DNA from 2 places in the Streptomyces sp. NPDC042100 genome. Region 2 is predicted to be linked to the other one. Evidence: riboswitches for the same ligand, from Rfam matches in the RefSeq annotation. Region 2 holds a riboswitch; the other holds the start of a gene.
The links. Region 2 has a riboswitch for glycine ahead of gcvP (aminomethyl-transferring glycine dehydrogenase). Riboswitches for the same ligand answer to the same signal wherever they lie in the genome.
Positions count from the first base shown of each region.

Region 1: linked by a shared signal. The riboswitch ahead of gcvT (glycine cleavage system aminomethyltransferase GcvT) and the one ahead of gcvP (aminomethyl-transferring glycine dehydrogenase) in region 2 are both predicted to bind glycine.

Region 1 is NZ_JBVJDK010000012.1:189,299-196,521, forward strand. It holds gene ACZ6J5_RS26445 (L-serine ammonia-lyase) at 1-206, opposite strand, end outside; gene ACZ6J5_RS26450 (serine hydroxymethyltransferase) at 373-1,632, opposite strand; gene gcvH (glycine cleavage system protein GcvH) at 1,657-2,034, opposite strand; gene gcvT (glycine cleavage system aminomethyltransferase GcvT) at 2,171-3,295, opposite strand; glycine riboswitch at 3,455-3,569, opposite strand; gene ACZ6J5_RS26465 (AAA family ATPase) at 3,724-4,425, shown strand; gene ACZ6J5_RS26470 (enhanced serine sensitivity protein SseB) at 4,531-5,280, shown strand; gene ACZ6J5_RS26475 (enhanced serine sensitivity protein SseB C-terminal domain-containing protein) at 5,357-6,148, shown strand; gene ACZ6J5_RS26480 (ABC transporter permease) at 6,486-7,223, shown strand, end outside.
Region 2 is NZ_JBVJDK010000024.1:6,392-13,614, reverse strand. It holds gene gcvP (aminomethyl-transferring glycine dehydrogenase) at 1-2,544, opposite strand, end outside; glycine riboswitch at 2,725-2,823, opposite strand; gene ACZ6J5_RS34130 (PRC-barrel domain-containing protein) at 2,937-3,311, shown strand; gene ACZ6J5_RS34125 (DNA polymerase IV) at 3,395-4,789, opposite strand; gene ACZ6J5_RS34120 (MerR family transcriptional regulator) at 4,854-5,465, opposite strand; gene ACZ6J5_RS34115 (bifunctional nuclease family protein) at 5,648-6,121, opposite strand; gene ftsR (transcriptional regulator FtsR) at 6,175-6,915, opposite strand; gene ACZ6J5_RS34105 (FHA domain-containing protein) at 6,944-7,223, opposite strand, start outside.

The sequences.
Region 1 (7,223 bases), on a different contig from region 2:
AGCAGGACGGCCTTCGGGGTGCCGTGACCGTGGCCGGTGGCGCCCAGCGAGCCGTACAGCTCCGCCCGTATCGCCGCCGTGTGGGCGAGCAGGCCCTCGTTCTTCAGCCGGCGGGCGAACATCCGGGCCGCGCGCATGGGGCCCACCGTGTGGGAGCTCGACGGACCGATGCCGATCGAGAACAGGTCGAAGACCGAGATGGCCACGGGGGACTCCTTGTGAGGGCTAGACGCCGTTGTCTGCCGGGGTGGCGCAGAAACGAAGAGCGTGGTGCACGGGCCGGGGCACCGCGCTCACTGTCCAGTGTGCGCGGTGCCCCGGATGTTTCGTACGAACGGACCCGGACGAGTCCGGTAACAAAAGGGTACGAAATTACTTCAGGCCGGGGTACAGCGGGTGCTTGTCGGCGAGGGCCGTCACCCGGGCCTTGAGCGCCTCGGCGTCGAAGCCCGGCTTCAGGGTCTCGGCGATGATGTCGGCGACCTCGGCGAAGTCCTCGGCCTGGAAGCCGCGGGTCGCGAGGGCCGGCGTGCCGATGCGCAGACCGGAGGTGACCATCGGCGGGCGCGGGTCGTTCGGAACGGCGTTCCGGTTGACCGTGATGCCGACCTCGTGGAGCCGGTCCTCGGCCTGCTGGCCGTCGAGCTCCGAGTCGCGCAGGTCCACCAGGAGCAGGTGCACGTCGGTGCCGCCGGACAGGACGGAGACGCCGTGGGCGGTGACGTCGTCCTGGACCAGGCGCTCGGCGATGATGCGGGCGCCGTCCAGGGTGCGCTGCTGGCGCTCCTTGAACTCCTCCGAGGCCGCGACCTTGAAGGAGACGGCCTTGGCCGCGATCACGTGCTCCAGCGGGCCGCCCTGGAAGCCGGGGAAGACCGAGGAGTTCAGCTTCTTGGCGAACTCCTTCTTCGCCAGGATGATGCCGCCGCGCGGGCCGCCGAGCGTCTTGTGCGTGGTCGAGGTGACCACGTCCGCGTGCTCGACCGGGTTCGGGTGCAGACCCGCCGCGACCAGGCCCGCGAAGTGGGCCATGTCGACCCACAGGTAGGCCTCGACCTCGTCGGCGATCCGGCGGAACTCCGCGAAGTCCAGCTGGCGCGGGTAGGCGGACCAGCCCGCGATGATCACCTTGGGACGGTGCTCCTTGGCGAGGCGCTCGACCTCGGCCATGTCGACCAGACCGGCCTCGTCCACGTGGTACGCGACCACGTTGAACTGCTTGCCGGAGAAGTTCAGGCGCATGCCGTGGGTCAGGTGACCGCCGTGCGCCAGGTCCAGGCCGAGGATCGTGTCGCCCGGCTGGGCGATCGCGAAGAGGGCGGCCTGGTTGGCGGAGGCGCCGGAGTGGGGCTGCACGTTGGCGTACTCGGCGCCGAACAGGTCCTTGATCCGGTCGATGGCGATCTGCTCGGCCACGTCGACGTGCTCGCAGCCGCCGTAGTAGCGGCGGCCCGGGTAGCCCTCGGCGTACTTGTTGGTGAGGACCGAGCCCTGGGCCTCCATGACCGCGACCGGAGCGAAGTTCTCCGAGGCGATCATCTCGAGGGTGGACTGCTGGCGGCGGAGCTCGGCGTCGACGGCGGCGGCGACGTCGGGGTCCAGCTCGTGGAGAGGGGTGTTCAGAAGCGACATGAAACGATCCCTGGGGGTCTCGGTTTAGCCGGCGGTGAAGGCGGTGTACTCGTCGGCGGTGAGCAGGTCGTCCGGCTCGCCCGCGAGGCGCACCTTGAACAGCCAGCCACCCTCGAACGGAGCGGAGTTCACGAGCGACGGGTCGTCGACGACGTCCTGGTTGGCCGCGACGACCTCACCGGTCACCGGGGCGTACAGGTCGCTGACGGACTTGGTGGACTCCAGCTCGCCGCAGGTCTCGCCCGCGGTCACGGTGTCGCCGACCTCGGGGAGCTGCACGTAGACGATGTCACCGAGCGCGTTGGCGGCGTGCTCGGTGATGCCGATGGTGGCGACGCCGTCCTCGACGGCCGACAGCCACTCGTGCTCCTTGCTGTAGCGCAGCTGCTGGGGGTTGCTCATGACCTGATTCTCCTGGATCGGGGGAGTACTGATGAACGTGGGTCTTGCGGGGTGAGACACGAAGTGAGACGCGGGGTGAGGGAAACGTCACTCCGCACGCCCGGGGCGCCCTCAGGCGCCCCTCGTGCCCCTCACGTCACTTCTGGCGCTTGTAGAACGGGAGCGCCACGGTCTCGTACGGCTCGTGCGCGCCGCGGATGTCGACGCCGACGCCCTCGGTTCCGGGCGCGGCGAACTCCGCGTCGACGTAGGCGATGGCGATCGGCTTGCCGAGGGTCGGGGACGGGGCACCGGAGGTGACCTCGCCGACGACCTGCCCGTTCGCGACGACGGAGAAGCCGGCGCGCGGCACCCGGCGGCCCTCGGCGATCAGGCCGACCAGCTTGCGCGGCGGCGCGGACTCGGCGCGCTCGGCGGCCTTCTCCAGCGCCTCGCGGCCGACGAAGCGGCCCTCGTTGGTGGTCTTCTCGAACTTGACGACCCGGCCCAGGCCCGCGTCGAACGGGGTCAGCGCGGTGGTCAGCTCGTGGCCGTACAGCGGCATCCCCGCCTCCAGGCGGAGCGTGTCGCGGCAGGACAGGCCGCAGGGGATCAGGCCGACGTCCTTGCCCGCCTCGGTCAGCGCCCGCCACACGCCCTCGGCGTGCTCGGGCTTCAGGAACAGCTCGAAGCCGTCCTCGCCGGTGTAGCCGGTGCGGGCGATCAGCGCGGGCACGCCCGCGACGGTGCCCGGCAGCCCGGCGTAGTACTTCAGGCCGTCCAGGTCGGCGTCGGTGATCGCCTTCAGGATGCCGGGGGACTCCGGGCCCTGGACGGCGAGCAGCGCGTAGGCGTCGCGGTCGTCGCGGACCTCGGCGTCGAAGCCCTCGGAGCGCTCCACCAGCGCGTCCAGCACGATCTGGGCGTTGGAGGCGTTGGCGACCACCATGTACTCGGTCTCGCCCAGGCGGTAGACGATCAGGTCGTCCAGGATGCCGCCGTCCTCCTGGCAGATCATCGTGTAGCGGGCGCGCCCGTTGCCCACGGTCGAGATGTTGCCGACCAGGGCGTAGTCCAGGAGCTCCACGGCCTGCGGGCCCGTGACGGTGATCTCGCCCATGTGCGAGAGGTCGAAGAGGCCGGCCTGGTTGCGGACGGCGTTGTGCTCGTCGCGCTCGCTGCCGTACCGCAGCGGCATGTCCCAGCCGGCGAAGTCGGTCATGGTCGCGCCCAGCGAACGATGCAGTGCGTCGAGGGCGGTGAGGCGGGGGGCAGTGCTCATCGGGTGGCTCCCGGGTCCCAGGGCGTGCGGGGCACGACATGCATGACGGAGGACGGTCCTCCCCATCTGTCATGGAACCTGAGAGGTTCACCGAGGGCATCCCCGGCTTGCACCTTGGGTGGGACCGCGCGACGTGCGCGGTCCGCTTTTCAGATCTGCCTCATCCACGCGGTACGGGGCCTGAGAGATTCAAGGGAGGAACTTGCTCCTTCGGCGCCCGGGCGCACCCCCCTGTGACTGCGGTGCGTGACCGGAACTCTCCCGCGCGGATTCGAGCGGCCGGTATGAGGTTGTGGACGCTCGTGCGAGCGCTTGCGCGCACATCATTGCACGGCGGTTCGGCCCGGCAAATCGCTTGCGTCTCATTACCTTTTCTTTACACTTCGTGGGCAAGGGTCTCCGCAGGGCCTACCAGGGGGAGAGACGCCATGCAGTTGCCGCCGAGGACACCGGTGCGGACCGTCGGGCACGCAGGCGCCTACGCGACCGGCGCGGGCATACCCGTGCCGCGTGCCGGAGGACGGGCCCGCGCCCGCACCCGCCGCCGCGGGCGCCTGCTGCGCGACCTGCGCGAGCGCGCCGGCCGGGGACCCCGCGCGCTGACCTACGCCCCCGGCGACGTCGTCGTCGTCTCCGGACTGCCCGGCAGCGGCAAGTCGACCCTCATGGCCCGCGCCGCCGAGGGCCGCGCCATCGACTCGCAGCACACCCGCGAGCGCTGGGAGGCCCGGCTGCCCCGCTTCCTGCCGTACGCGGTCTACCGCCCGCTCGCCCGCCTCGCCCACTACGCCGGACTCCGCCGCGTCCTGCGCTCCGGGGCCGGTGTCGTCGTCCACGACTGCGGCACCCAGTCCTGGGTGCGCGGCTGGCTCGCCCGCGAGGCCCGCCGCCGCGGCACCGCCCTGCACCTGATCCTGCTCGACGTCGGCCCCGAGACCGCCCGCGAGGGCCAGCTCGCCCGGGGCCGGGGCGTCTCCGGCTACGCCTTCGCCCGGCACCGGCGGGCCGTCTCCCGGCTGGTGCGCACCGCCGAGGCGGGCCTGCTGCCGCCGGGCTGCTCCTCGGTCACCCTGCTCGACCGGGACGCCGCCGACACCCTGCGGAAGATCGGCTTCCGGGACGTGTCCTGAGCCACTCCGCGCCCCTTCCGCGCCCTTTTCGGTCACGTCGGTCCCGACGCGCCGTTAAGGTGCTGAACCGCACCAGGTGCCGGACGCGCCGGGCGCGAGAGGGGAATGACGAGAACCGTGGACGTGACGTGGCCGGGCAATGAGCTCGAGGAGGCGCTGGCCGCCTCGCTCGGCAACCCCGCAGCCGGCGGCCGACTGGTCGAGGTGCTCGGACGCAGCCCCGTCTGGGTGCCGCTGCCCAACGGCGGGGGCCCCGACAGCAGCGACCTCGACCTGCCCACCCTGGAGATAGAGGGCTACGCCTACGTGCCCGTCTTCAGCTCCGAGCAGCAGTTCCTCGCCTGCGTCGGCTCCCACATGTCCTTCACCGTGGCCCCCGCCCGCGACTTCGCCCGAGGGCTGCCCCCGCAGCTCGGCATCGCCGTGAACCCGGGCGGCACCGTCGGCGTCCCGCTGCCCCCGCCCGCCGTCGCCGAGCTCTGCCGGACCGGCCGCACCCCGCTCGACGGGCCCGCCAGCGGCGGACGCGTCCGGCTCTTCGAGCCCGACTGGCAGGACGACCCCGTCGACTTCCTCGCCGCCGCCTCCGCCGAGTTCGAGGCGCTCGGAACCGTGGCGACCGCCCGCCGCGTCCTCGCCAGCGTCGAGGGCACCGAACCCGCCCTCTTCATCGGGGTCCAGCTCACCGCCCCGGACGCCGACCGCCACGGACCGCTCGACGCCCTCGGCCGCGCCCTCGGCCGGATCGAGACGGCCTGGCCGGTCAACCTCATCCTGCTCGACGTGGCCCAGGACCCGGTCGGCGACTGGATGCTGGCGAAGGTGCGCCCCTTCTACCAGCGCGCCGCCGTGTGAGCGTCCCCTTGTTTAAGCTGAACTGATTCAAGCCGATCCACACCGCGATGCGGACGACGAGGGGCGGGACCCAAAGGTGAGCGCGTCAGGCACCGCCGCGACCGACACGGTCGGGCACATGCTGCGCCAGGTGGCACCCGGGCGCCATGACACCTACGAGCAGCTGCTGCACGCCCTCGCCGCCGCCGACGTCCGGATGCTGCTCTGGCAGGGCTCGCCCGGCTCGCCCGACGCCCAGTACGGGAACATGGAGGTCGACGGCTTCGGCTACGCGCCCTGCGTCACCTCCGCCCAGGAGCTCGCCGCCTCCGGCTGGAACCGCGCCCACGAGCTGGTCGCCGGGATCGAGATCGCCCGCGCCCTCTACCCCGACCGCTGGGGGATCTGGCTGAATCCGCACGCTCCCGGCGGCGGCGTCGGCATCCCCTGGGCCGACCTCCGCCGCATCGCCACCGGCCTGGACCGGATGCCCGCCGGACCCCTGCGGCTGACCGAACCCGCCCTGGAGATCCCGCAGTTCTACGCCCTGCTCACGCAGAACGCCCACCGCACCCCCGCGGTGCGCTCGCTGCGCCGCGCCTGGGTGCAGCCCGCGCTGGGCTCCCCGTACCTCGCCATCGGTCTCGACCTCTACGACTCCTCGCCGGGCTCCGTCGAGGCGGTGCGGACGATGATGCTCCAGACCGTCACCGCCGTCCCCGAGGGGCTGCCGGTCTCCACGGTCGCGATGTCCGACGCGTACGACCCGGTCGCGATGTGGCTGCACGCGAACGCCCGGCCGTTCTACGACCGCGACGCGCACGCCGCTCCGGCGGCCCCGCACGCCCCCGGCTACGGCTACCCGCCGGCCGCGCCCCGCCCGTACTGACGGCTCCGTACCGGTACGTCCGTTCCGTCGCTTCGGTTCCCCCAATTCGCTCCCGCACCGCATGAGTTGAGCGGGATGTCCGGTCTGGTCGAATAGCGTCCGACTTGGTCCGCTCACGCGATCACGCCGTCCGGATAACGGAAGACAACGCACCGCATCACGTTTAGGAAAACATTCCCCTTGGGGGCTGGCGGGTGATCGCGGCCACATTGAAGACTCCCCGGAACACCAGGCGTTCGGCTCCCCCCGAGCCGGTGCCCAGCAGTTGTTCCACCGAGCCGCTACCCGCGGCGGGCAAGGGCCGGCGACCCGGCGGCCGAGAGGGGTCCTCACCACGATGACGGCACCACTGCACGAGACGCACGCGGCCGAGCAGGCCGCGGCCGTCGACGCCGTGCCCGACGCGCCGGCCAAGGCGATCGAGGGCCGTTCCCCCTGGAAGATCGCCTGGACCAGGCTGAAGCGCGACAAACTCGCCCTCGCGGGCGCCTTCGTGGTGGTCTTCCTCATCCTGGTCGCGATCTTCGCGCCCGTCATCGTCGGCCTCCTCGGGCATCCGCCCGACGAGTTCCACGAGGACCAGATCGACCCGCTCTTCGGCACCCCGATCGGCTCCTGGGGCGGCGTGAGCTCGGACTTCCTCTTCGGCGTCGAGCCGGTCAACGGCCGCGACGTCTTCAGCCGGATCGTCTACGGCGCCCGGATCTCGCTGCTCGTCGCCTTCGCCGCCGCGCTCTTCGCGGTCCTCCTCGGCACCGTGCTCGGCGTCGTCGCGGGCTACTTCGGCGGCTGGATCGACGCCGCGCTCAGCCGGGTCATGGACGTCATGCTGGCCTTCCCGCAGCTGCTCTTCACGATCGCCCTGGTCTCCGTGCTGCCCAACCAGTTCCTCGGTCTCGACGGTTCGGGCGTCCGCATCGCCGCGCTGGTCGTCGTGATCGGCTTCTTCGGCTGGCCCTACGTCGGACGCATCGTCCGAGGCCAGACCCTCAGCCTCCGCAACCGCGAGTACGTGGAGGCCGCGCAGAGCCTCGGCGCCGGCCGGCTGTACATCCTGCGCCGCGAACTGCTGCCC
Region 2 (7,223 bases):
CATGGTCGGCGCGTGGAAGCCGTAGTCGATCAGGCGCTTGGCGATGTCGTCGACGCTGACGCCGGTCGCCTTCGACAGCGGGCGCAGGTCCACGATGCACTCGTGGGCGACCAGGCCGGCCGGGCCGGTGTAGAGCACCGGGAAGTGCGGCTCCAGGCGCTTGGCGATGTAGTTCGCCGCGAGCACGGCCACCTGGGTGGCGCGCTTGAGGCCCTCGCCGCCCATCAGGCGCACGTACGACCAGGAGATCGGCAGGATGCCGGCCGAGCCCCACGGGGCGGCCGAGATCGGGCCGACGCCGGTCTCCGGGCCCGCGGTGGGCTGGAGCGGGTGGTTCGGCAGGTACGGGGCGAGGTGGGCGCGGACGCCGACCGGGCCGACACCGGGGCCGCCGCCGCCGTGCGGGATGCAGAAGGTCTTGTGCAGGTTCAGGTGCGAGACGTCGCCGCCGAACTTGCCCGGCTTGGCGAGGCCGACCAGCGCGTTGAGGTTGGCGCCGTCGACGTACACCTGGCCGCCGGCCTCGTGCACCTCGGCGCAGATGTCGGCGACGTGCTCCTCGAAGACGCCGTGCGTCGAGGGGTACGTGATCATCAGCACGGACAGCTCGTCGCGGTACTGCTCGATCTTGGCGCGCAGGTCGGCGACGTCCACCTCGCCGTCGTCGGCGGTCTTGACGACGACGACCTTCATGCCGGCCATCACCGCGGAGGCGGCGTTGGTGCCGTGCGCGGAGGAGGGGATGAGACAGACGGTGCGCCGCAGGTCGCCGTTGGCGCGGTGGTAGGCGCGCACGGCCAGCAGACCGGCGAGCTCGCCCTGGGAGCCGGCGTTCGGCTGGATGGAGACCTTGTCGTAGCCGGTGACCTCGGCGAGGCGCTCCTCCAGCTCGGTGATGAGCGTGAGGTAGCCGCCGGCCTGCTCGACCGGGGCGAAGGGGTGCATCTGGCCGAACTCGGGCCAGGTCACCGACTCCATCTCGGTGGTCGCGTTCAGCTTCATGGTGCAGGAGCCGAGCGGGATCATGCCGCGGTCCAGCGCGTAGTCGCGGTCCGAGAGGCGGCGCAGGTAGCGCAGCATCGAGGTCTCGGAGCGGTGCGCGTGGAAGACCGGGTGGGTCAGGAACGCGTCCGCGCGGAGCGCGTCGACGGGCAGCGCGTCCTCGGTGGCGGTGTCCAGGGCCTCGACGTCGCCGGTGACGCCGAAGGCGCCCCAGACGGCGGCGAGCGTGCCGCGGGTGGTGGTCTCGTCGCAGGACATCGACACGTGGTCGGCGTCGACGCGGTAGAGGTTGACCCCGGCCTCGCGGGCGGCGGCGACGACAGTGTCGGCGCGGCCCGGCACGCGGGCGGTCAGGGTGTCGAAGAAGGCGCCCTGGGTGAGCTCGACGCCCCCGGCGCGCAGCCCGGCGGCGAGGACGGCGGCGTACCGGTGGGTGCGGCGCGCGATCCCCTTCAGGCCCTCGGGACCGTGGTAGACGGCGTACATGCCGGCCATGACGGCGAGGAGCACCTGCGCGGTGCAGATGTTGCTGGTGGCCTTCTCGCGGCGGATGTGCTGCTCGCGGGTCTGCAGGGCCAGGCGGTACGCCTTGTTGCCGTCGGCGTCGACGGAGACGCCGACCAGGCGGCCGGGGAGCGAGCGGGCGTGCTTGTCCTGGACGGCCATGTAGCCGGCGTGCGGACCGCCGAAGCCCATCGGGACGCCGAAGCGCTGGGTGGTGCCGACGGCGATGTCGGCGCCGAGCGAGCCGGGCGAGGCGAGCAGGGTCAGCGCGAGCAGGTCGGCGGCGACGGTGACGATCGCGCCGAGCTCGTGGGCCTGGTCGATGACCGGCTTGATGTCGCGGACGGCACCGGAGGCGCCCGGGTACTGGAGCAGCACGCCGAAGACGCCGCGCTCGGCGATCTCGGCGGGGACGCCGGCCGACAGGTCGGCGACGACGACCTCGACGCCGGTGGGCTCGGCGCGGGTCTCGATGACGGCGATGGTCTGCGGCAGGGCGTCGGCGTCGACGAGGAAGACGCCGTTCTTCACCTTGCCGACGCGCCGGGACAGCGCCATGGCCTCGGCGGCGGCGGTGCCCTCGTCGAGCAGCGAGGCGCCGGAGGTGGGCAGACCGGTGAGGTCGGCGACCATGGTCTGGAAGTTCAGCAGGGCCTCCAGGCGGCCCTGCGAGATCTCCGGCTGGTACGGCGTGTAGGCCGTGTACCAGGCCGGGTTCTCCATGACGTTGCGCAGGATGACCGGCGGGGTGAAGGTGCCGTAGTAGCCGAGGCCGATCATCGGCGCCAGGACCTGGTTGCGGTCGGCGAGCTCGCGCAGCTCGGCGAGGACCTCGGCCTCGGTGCGGGCGGCGGGCAGGCCGAGCGCCTCGGCGTTCTTGATGACGTCCGGCACGGCCGCGGCCGTCAGCTCGTCGAGGGAGCCGTACCCGACCTGGGCGAGCATCTTCGCCCGCGCCTCGGTGTCGGGCCCGATGTGCCGCTGCTCGAAGGGAATGCCCTGCTCGAGCTCGGAGAGCGGAATGCGGTTGGCGGTCATGCTGCGGGGGCCTCCTGGTCGTCACGACCTGCGAGGGGCACCACGGCGCGGGTGCCCGGACGGCCTCCCCCTCTGTCATCTCAACCTGAGAGCTTCACCGGCCATGCCCGAGGGCAGGACCGGCTTTCACCGTCGGTGAGAGCGGATGCCGTCGACGCCCGCCCTGCTTTCCAGAGTGACCTCGTCCACGCGGTACAGGGGCCTGAGAGATTCCGGGGAGGATTTGCTCCTTCGGCGCCCCCGAAAGGTTTCTTCGGTGGACTCTCCCGCGCAGGGTCGACAGCCACAGCCAGCCTACCAGCGCGGTTGAGCCCGTAGTCGCTCAAGTGGCCGACATCCCAGTTGTGCACTTTCGTAGGGGTGTAGAGCAGTTGCGACCAGTTGGAGGGACCGTGCAGACCGATATCGATCCGCGCAGCCTGATCGGCCGCAAGGCGTTCGACCGGAACGGACACAAGATCGGGACCGTGGACGAGGTGTACCTGGACGACGCGACGGGCGTCCCCGAATGGGCCGCGGTGCGCACCGGCCTGTTCAGCCGCGACGCGTTCGTCCCCCTGGAGCCGAGCGAGCTGGTGAGCGGCGGCCTCCGCATCCCCTATGAGCGGGCCCTGATCAAGGACGCCCCCGACTTCGGCGTGGGCCGCCACCTCTCCCCCGAACAGGAACTCCAGCTCTACCGCCACTACAGCCTCGCCCTGCCCCCGCCGCCCCCGGACACCCCGTCCCGGGACTTCGGCCGCCTGGCGGGCCAGGAGGACACGTAGAGCCCCCTCGCAGCACCCCCCTCCCCTCCCCTCTCGTCCCCTCAAGGGCCCCGCCCGCGCCACCCGGTCCGGGCGGGCCCGTCCTACGGCACCAGCGGCAGCGGCTCCGAGGGCTCCAGCGCCGGGTCGTCCACCGAGAACGTCCGCACCCGCCCCGGCACCGCCGCCCACGGCTCCTCGAAGCGCACGGTGACCCGCCCCAGGCCGCTGCCCTGCACCCACCCGGCCCCGTACTCCGCGTGCCGCACGTCCCGCCCCGGCGCCCACTCCCGCTCGGCGCCGTCGGCCGCCCCGGCGGTCACCGGCGCGGGCCCGGCCGGCCCCGCGCCCCCCGCACCCTCCGGGGCCTCCGCCACAGCGGCCCCCGCCACCTCCGCGCGGGCCTCCGCCTCGGCCGCCGCCTCCACCTCGGCCTGCGCGAACAGGTCCTCCTGCGTGTAGTCGGCCAGCCCGCTGACCCCGACCCCGAGCAGCCGCACCCCGCCCGTGGTGTCCACCAGGTCGAGCAGCCGCGCCGCCGCCTCCCGGACCACCACCGGGGCGTCCGTCGGCCCCCGCAGCGTCTCCGACCGGGTCAGCGTCGAGAAGTCGTAGCGCCGCACCTTGAGCACGATCGTCCGCCCCGAGTGCCCCGAGGCCCGCAGCCGCGCCACGCACCGCTCGGCCAGCCGCTCCACCTCCAGCCGGATCCGCAGCCGGTCGTGCAGGTCCACGGCGAAGGTGTCCTCGACGGAGACCGACTTGGCGTCCCGCTCGGCCACCACCGGCCGGTCGTCGTGCCCGAGGGCCATCAGGTACAGCGAGCCGCCGTGCGCCCGGCCCAGCAGCCGTACGAGCTCGTCCTCGCCCGCCTCGACCACCTCGGCGACCGTCGTGATCCCGGCCCGCCGCAGGTGCTCCCCGGTGGCCGGCCCGACGCCCGGGATGATCCGCACCGACCGAGGCCCCAGCAGCTCCCGCTCGGTCCCCGGCTCGATCAGCACCATCCCGTCCGGCTTGGCCTCCTCCGAGGCGATCTTCGCCAGCATCTTCGACCCGGCCAGCCCGACCGAACCGGTCAGCCCCGTCGTCGCGAGGATGTCCCGCCGCAGCCGCTCCCCCGCCGCCCGCGCGCCCGCGCTGTCGTCGGCGACCCCGCCGGCCTCCAGGTCCACAAAGGCCTCGTCCAGGCTGAGCGGCTCGACCAGCGGCGACAGCCGCCCGAGCAGCTCCATGACCTGTCCGCTGATCGCGCGGTAGAAGGCGAAGCGGGGCACCAGATACGCCGCGTTCGGCGCGAGCCGTCGCGCCTGCGCCATGGGCATCGCCGAGTGCACCCCGAAGCGCCGCGCCTCGTACGAGGCCGTCGCCACCACCCCGCGCGGCCCCAGACCCCCCACGACCACCGGTTTCCCGCGCAGGCTCGGCTTGGAGGCCTGCTCCGCCGCGGCGAAGAAGGCGTCCATGTCGAGATGCAGGATGGTGGGCGCGGCTCTCACGCCTCCGATGCTGCCCTACGGCACTGACAACGGGGCGGCGGCGAGGCCGCGGGCCCGCCGGGCGTCAGACCGCGCGGTCCCGCCGGCGGCGCGCCAGCTCGTCCGTGGGGTTGTGCCCGATCAGCGTCTCGCCCGTGTCGATCCGCTCGCCGTGCAGCTGCGACAGCGCCGACTCGACGTCCCGCCACACCACGCCGACGGCGATGCCGAAGACGCCCTGACCGCCCTGGAGCAGGTCCACGACCTCGTCCGGCGAGGAGCACTCGTACACCGTGGCGCCGTCGCTCATGAGCGTCATCCGCTCCAGGTCGCGAAAGCCCCGCCGACGCAGGTGCTGCACGGCCGCCCGGATGTTCTGGAGCGCGACCCCGGTGTCCAGGAAGCGCTTGACGATCTTGAGGACGACGACGTCCCGGAAGCTGTACAGCCGCTGCGTGCCGGACCCGTAGGCGGGCCGCACGCTCGGCTCGACCAGCCCCGTACGGGCCCAGTAGTCCAATTGCCGGTAGGTGATGCCGGCCGCCGCACAGGCCGTGGGGCCGCGGTAACCGATCTCCTCCGGGCCGGCGCTCACGTCCCCGCCGAAGTCGCCCACACTGCCGTGAAGCGGATACGGGCCCTTCTCCCCGGGGGCACGCCCCGGAAAGCCCCCTGCCGTACCGTCGCCGCTGCTCATCACGCCGACCCTCCGTCCTTGACCTGCCCACTCGAAGGTAGGCAGTCACTCGGGGTGCGTCAACGATCGCCACACTCGGCACGCCGAGTGATAATCACCCTGAGAGTGGTTTCACGTGCCCCTCTCCGGGGTAAGGCTACTCGAATGTGCCGAAAACGGCCCGCGGCCACGGCCGCCCGGGCCTACTGGCTGCCGGTCTCGAAGTCCTCGGGCGAGATCTGGTCGAGGAACTCGCGGAACTTCTCCACCTCGTCCTCCTGCTCGTCCGGGATCGCGATCCCCGCGTCGTCGAGCACCCCGTCGCTGCCGTAGATCGGCGTCCCGGTGCGCAGCGCCAGGGCTATCGCGTCGGAGGGCCGGGCACTCACCTCCACCCCGCTGGCGAAGACCAGCTCGGCGTAGAAGACCCCGTCGCGCAGATCCGTGATGCGGACCTCGGAGAGCTCCTGCCCCACGGCCTCCAGCACGTCCTTGAAGAGGTCGTGCGTCAGCGGCCTGGCGGGGGCCATGCCCTGCTGGGCGAAGGCGATCGCGGTCGCCTCGCCCGGTCCGATCCAGATGGGGAGGTACCGATCGCCTCCCACTTCACGCAGGAGCACGATCGGCTGGTTGGAGGGCATTTCCACCCGGACACCCACAACGTCGAGCTCGTTCACACAGCAACCCTAGGACGTGCCCGACCGGTTTGGGTAGTCGGGCCGTCCGCCGATCACGTCGACCGCAGCCCCAGGGCGGTCTGGACCAGTGCCGCGTGCAGCCGTACGGAGAGCCCGGCGAGCTCCTTCGCGGTCGCCTCGGCATGGGCCCTGGTCTGCGGATTACGGTGCCGCCGCAGCGGTGCGACCATCTGTTCGATCAGCCCGGCCTCGCGCTCCGCCGCCGCCTTCACGGCCCGCAGATGGCGCGGCTCCAGACCGAATCTCCCCAGATCCGCCACCAGTTTGGCGACCGTCACCGTCTCGGCGTCGTAGCCGCCGCCGTCGACCGGGGCGATCAGCCCGTACGACTCCCACTCGGCCAGCTCGACCTCGGTGACCTCGGCCGCCGCGAGCAGCTCCGCGCGCCCGATCCGGGCCGCGGTGGGCCGCTCGGCGTCCGCGTCCCAGGCCCCGTCCAGCAGGTCCCGCTGCGGGCTCGGGGAGGGCAGTTTGACCTGCTCCCCCCGCTCCAGGGCGTCCAGGTGCTCGCGGATGACCTTCAGCGGGAGGTAGTGGTCCCGCTGCATCCGCAGGATCTGGGCGAGCCGCTCCACGTCCCGCGCACTGAACTTCCGGTACCCGGAGGCCGTCCGCTGGGGCTCGACCAGCCCCTCGGCCTCCAGGAACCGGATCTTGGAGATGGTCACTTCCGGAAACTCGTCGCGCAGCCGGTTCAGCACCATACCGATGCTGACCAGCTCGCCCGCGGCGGCGGCGCCGTGTCCGGCACCGCCCGTCGGTGTTCGCAGCATGGACCTTCCCTGAAGGTTCTCCGGAGCGTCACACGCCCCGCTGGCTCGCGAAGAACACGAGCCGGTACTTGCCGATCTGCACCTCGTCCCCGTTGGCCAGAACGACCGAGTTCGCGTCGATCTGCTCCCGGTTGACATAGGTGCCGTTGAGGCTGCCGACGTCCGCCACCGTGAAGGTGCCGTCCGGCTGCCGGCGGAACTCCACGTGACGGCGCGACACGGTCACGTCGTCCAGGAAGATGTCGCTCTGCGGGTGCCGCCCGGCCGTCGTCAGCTCGCCGTCCAGGAGGAAGCGGCTGCCCGAGTTC